One region of the Thermobacillus sp. genome, then DNA from elsewhere that is predicted to be linked to it. Evidence: riboswitches for the same ligand, from Rfam matches in the RefSeq annotation. Region 1 holds a riboswitch; the other holds the start of a gene.
The links. A riboswitch is a leader RNA that binds a small molecule or an ion and turns the genes downstream of it on or off. The one in region 1 is predicted to bind thiamine pyrophosphate.
Positions count from the first base shown of each region.

Region 2: another riboswitch for thiamine pyrophosphate. It lies ahead of thiC (phosphomethylpyrimidine synthase ThiC); the one in region 1 lies ahead of C6W55_RS13160 (ABC transporter substrate-binding protein).

Region 1 is NZ_QEWA01000044.1:42,627-45,021, reverse strand. It holds gene C6W55_RS13165 (glycosyltransferase family 2 protein) at 1-1,016, shown strand, start outside; TPP riboswitch at 1,078-1,187, shown strand; gene C6W55_RS13160 (ABC transporter substrate-binding protein) at 1,314-2,378, shown strand.
Region 2 is NZ_QEWA01000038.1:63,084-65,478, forward strand. It holds gene C6W55_RS10110 (glycosyltransferase family 4 protein) at 1-623, shown strand, start outside; TPP riboswitch at 1,056-1,162, shown strand; gene thiC (phosphomethylpyrimidine synthase ThiC) at 1,559-2,395, shown strand, end outside.

The DNA.
Region 1 (2,395 bases):
TCGCTCCGGTCGTCGACGAGCTTGTCATCGTCGATACCGGTTCGACGGACCGCACGAAGGAGGTGGCGGCCTCCTTTGGCGCGCGCGTCTGCGATTTCGAGTGGGTGGACGATTTCGCGGCGGCGCGCAACTTCGCGTTCGACCAGGCGTCATGCGAGTTCATCATGTGGATGGATGCGGACGACGTGCTGCCCGACGGGGAGCGGGAAAAATTCGCGGCGTTCAAGGCGCAGATTCCGGATCACGCCAACGCCGTGCTCATGCCGTACTGGCTGGCGTTCGACGCGGCGGGAAGGCCGACGGTCGCGACGCGCCGCTGCCGGCTCGTCCGGCGGGGCCGGGGCTATCGCTGGCACGGACGGGTGCACGAGTATCTGGACATCTCAGGCGCCCATGCCATCGCTGTCGATATCGGCATCGCGCATTATCGCACCACCCGGGACCATTCGGACCGGAATCTGCGCATCTACGAGCGGATCGCGGCCGAAACCGGCGGTCTCAAGGGGCGCGATCTCTATTATTACGCGAACGAGCTGGCGGACGCCGGACGTTTCGGGGAGGCGGCGGAAGCCTATCGGGCGTACCTGGCTGAGCCGGCCGGCTACCGGGAAGACAAGGTGACGGCCGCGCTCAGGCTGTCCGACTGCTGCCGGCGTCTGGGCGATCCGGCCGGCCGGATCGACGCGCTGCTCCGCTCGTTCCTGTTCGACGCGCCCCACGCGGAAGTGTGCTGCGCGCTCGGCGGATGGTTCGAGGAAGCGGGGGACTGGCGGACGGCCGCCTATTGGTACGAGCGGGCGCTGGACGCGCCGCTCGCCGAAGGCTGGCTCGGCGTCGTCAACAACGCCTGCCGCACGTGGCTGCCGCATGCGCGGCTCACCATCTGCTACGGGCAGCTCGGCCGCTGGGCGGATGCGGCAAGACACAACGAAGCCGCGCTCGGGTGGCTGCCGGACGATGAAGGGCTGAAGGCCAACCGGCGCATTCTGGAGGAAAAGCTGCGGGAAGGCGCCTGATACTCCGCCCGCACTTGCGCATTCGCGCCCGTCTGCTATAATGAGCGTGACGACAACCGAACAGAAGCCCCGGGGAGCTGGGACAGCCGGCTGAGAGGGTATCCGGACGCGATACCGACCCTGTAACCTGATCTGGATAATGCCAGCGTAGGGAAACGTCAAGCAGCGCGCCGCATGCGTCAGACCGCATGCCGAGCCGCAACGCTCATGCGCACCGAATCGAAGGCGCCTTCCGGTCAGGGGGGCGCCTGTCGTCTGTTGTCGCGACAACAGATGCAAGGACGGGAGAGGACCGGAATGCGAAGGAAAAGAAGAAAAAGCTGGGGTCTGCTCGCACTCGCGCTGCTGCTTGTTCTGGCCGGCTGCGGCGGGGGAAGCGGCAATGACGGAGGAAACGGCGGAAACACCGAAAACGGCGGTAATGCCGCCAATGCGGGCGGAGCCGCGGACGGATCGGACAAGCCGCTCCAGAAGGTGCGGGTCGTGCTCGACTGGTCGCCGAACACGAACCATACGGGGCTGTATGTCGCGCGGGACAAGGGATTTTTCGCCGAGCAGGGACTTGATGTCGAGATCATCCAGCCCGGCGAAGCGGGCGCCGATCAGATGGTCGCCTCCGGCGAAGTCGAATTCGGTGTCAGCTACCAGGAAGCGGTCACCCTCGCGCGGACGAACGGCGTGCCGATCGTGTCGATCGCGGCCGTCATCCAGCACAACACGTCCGGCTTCGCTTCGCCGGCGGAGAAGAACATCAAGACGCCGAAAGATTTCGAAGGCAAGAAATACGGCGGCTGGGGTTCGCCCGTTGAGGAAGCGGTCATCGACTCGATCATGCAGGAAGACGGCGGCGACGTAAGCAAAGTCGTGTTCGTGAACGTCGGCGACACCGATTTCTTCACCGCGGTGAAGCGGGACGTCGATTTCTTCTGGATTTTCTACGGCTGGACCGGCATCGAGGCGGAGCTCCGCGGCGAGGAACTGAACATGATCTACCTGACCGATTACAGCGAAAAGCTCGACTATTATACGCCGGTGCTTGCAACGAGCGAGAAGCTGATCGAGGAGAAGCCGGATCTGGTGAAGGCGTTCGTCGCCGGCGCGGCCGCGGGGTACAAGTTCGCGATCGAAAGTCCCGAGGAAGCGGCCGACATTCTGATCGCCGCCGAGCCCGACCTGAACGCGGAGCTCGTCAAGGCGAGCCAGAAATGGCTCAGCGCGAAGTATCAGGACGATGCGCCGCGCTGGGGCGAGCAGAAGCTGGAAGTATGGAAAAACTACGCCGAATGGATGGCCGAGCACGGCGTGATGGAAGGCGAGTTCGATCCGGAAGCGGCATTCACGAACGAGTTCCTGCCGGAGTAAGTCGGTGAGGGCGTTCG
Region 2 (2,395 bases), on a different contig from region 1:
CGGACGACCCGGGGAGCGGCGAGCGAAGGCGGCGGCTGCGCGAAGACCGCGGTTGGACGGACCGGACGGTCGTCCTGTTCATGGGCCGGCTCATCCCGCGCAAGGGCGTGCATCATCTGCTGGCCATCCTGCCGAAGCTGGCCGAGGCGCATCCCGACGTGCTGCTCGTCATCGTCGGCAGCCCGTTCTACGGTTCCCATCGGGATACGGCGTACTCGCTGCGGCTGAAGAGAATGGCGCGCGCGATGAAGCGGCACGTGCTGTTCGTTCCGTATGTGCCGTACACGAAAGTGCCCGACTGGTTCCTCGCCGCCGATATCGCGGTCGTGCCGTCGAAGCCGGGCGAGGCGTTCGGCCTTGTCAACGTCGAGGCGATGGCGAGCGGGCTGCCGGTCGTCGCCTCCCGGGTGGGCGGCATCGTCGAGGTGGTCGAAGACGGCGAGACGGGGTATCTTGTGAACCCTGCGAACATGGAGGCGGAACTGCTGGACCGGATCGGCGCGCTCATCCGCGATCCGGAGTTGCGCAGCCGAATGGGCGCGGCCGGCCGGAAGCGCGTCGAGGAAAAGTTCACGTGGCAGCGCACCGCCGAAGTTTGGATGGAGCTGTACGAGCGCGGATAGGCGGCGCCGGGGGGGGTGACGTGAGCGGCTGTAACGTGGATGGCACGTTACAGCGCATGTGCGGCGGTGCCGTGAGCGGTTGTAACGTGGATAACACGTTACAGCGCATGTGCGGCGGTGCCGTGAGCGGCTGTAACGTGGATGGCACGTTACAGCGTCTGTGCGGTGATGCCGTGAGCGGCTGTAACGTGGATGGCACGTTACAGCGTCTGAGAGGTGGTGCGGTGAGCGGCTGTAACGTGGATGGCACGTTACAGCGTCTGTGCGGCGGTGCCGTGAGCGGCTGTAACGTGGATAACACGTTACAGCGTCTGAGAGGTGGTGCGGTGAGAAGTTGTAACGTGGATGGCACGTTACAGCGTCTGCGGGCGGTGCTCAAATGAATTCACAACTCCGGTTGACAGTTGCAGGAAACTCCTGTATAGTCAAAGGCGAATCCACTAGGGGCGCCCTTGCGGGCTGAGATAAGGCGAATCCGCCTTGGTCCCTTTGAACCTGATCTGGGTAATGCCAGCGTAGGAAAGTGGGAAGGCTTCGGAATTCGGAATACGATGCAGCGTGCACCCGGCGTGCCAACGGACCGCCGTATGTCCGTCGTGTGCCCGCCGTGCCCGTCGTATGCGAATGAGCCGCTTCCCCGTGAAGCGGCTTTTTGCATATGCGGGATCTTGCGGGCGGGATAGGCCTTGGCATACTGTGTGCAGGTGCATTGTGGAAGCATGCTGACGGCGGCGATATGCTGCAACCGGAGTGACTCCATGCGCGGAGATCGTTTTGCGGCGATCGCTGCACCGCGCATGAAGGCCGCGAGGCAGCAGCACTCGTCAGGCAGGTTTGTCTTGCCGCATGCATCACACCGCCGAATGTCATGATCCGGAGCCGCCGGCGCTGGCCTCCTATTGGATTCACATCATCCAAACGGGAGGTCTTTTTTCATGTCCATTCACCTCTCCACATCCCCGATTCCCGGAAGCCGCAAAGTGTATCTCACCGGCAGCCGCCCCGATCTGCGCGTGCCGATGCGGGAAGTCGCGCTCGCCCCGAGCCGGACACCGCAGGGCGAGACGCCGAATGATCCGGTCCTGCTGTACGACACCAGCGGACCGTACACCGACCCGGAGGCCGGCATCGACATCCGCCGGGGCCTGAATCCGCTGCGCGGCACCTGGATCGCCGAGCGCGGCGACACCGAAGCGTACGAAGGCCGCGCCGAACGGCCGGAAGACAACGGCTGGCGCACGCCGGAACAGGCGGAGCGGGCGGGCATCGAACGGTTCCCCGGCCCGCCGAGGCGGCCGCTGCGCGCGAAACCCGGCCGCGCCGTCACCCAGATGCATTACGCCAGAAAAGGCATCATCACGCCGGAGATGGAATTCGTCGCGATCCGCGAAGGGATGGATCCGGAGGTCGTCCGCGCCGAAGTGGCGGCCGGCCGCGCGGTCATCCCGGCGAACATCAACCACCCCGAGAGCGAGCCGATGATCATCGGCCGGAAATTCCATGTCAAGATCAACGCGAACATCGGCAACTCCGCCGTCGCGTCCTCGATTGAAGAAGAAGTCGAGAAAATGGTCTGGGCCACCCGCTGGGGCGCCGACACGATCATGGACCTGTCCACCGGACGCAACATCCATGCGACCCGTGAATGGATCATCCGCAACTCGCCCGTTCCCGTCGGCACCGTGCCGATCTATCAGGCGCTCGAGAAAGCGGGCGGCAATCCCGCCGATCTGACGTGGGAGATCTACCGCGACACGCTGATCGAGCAGGCG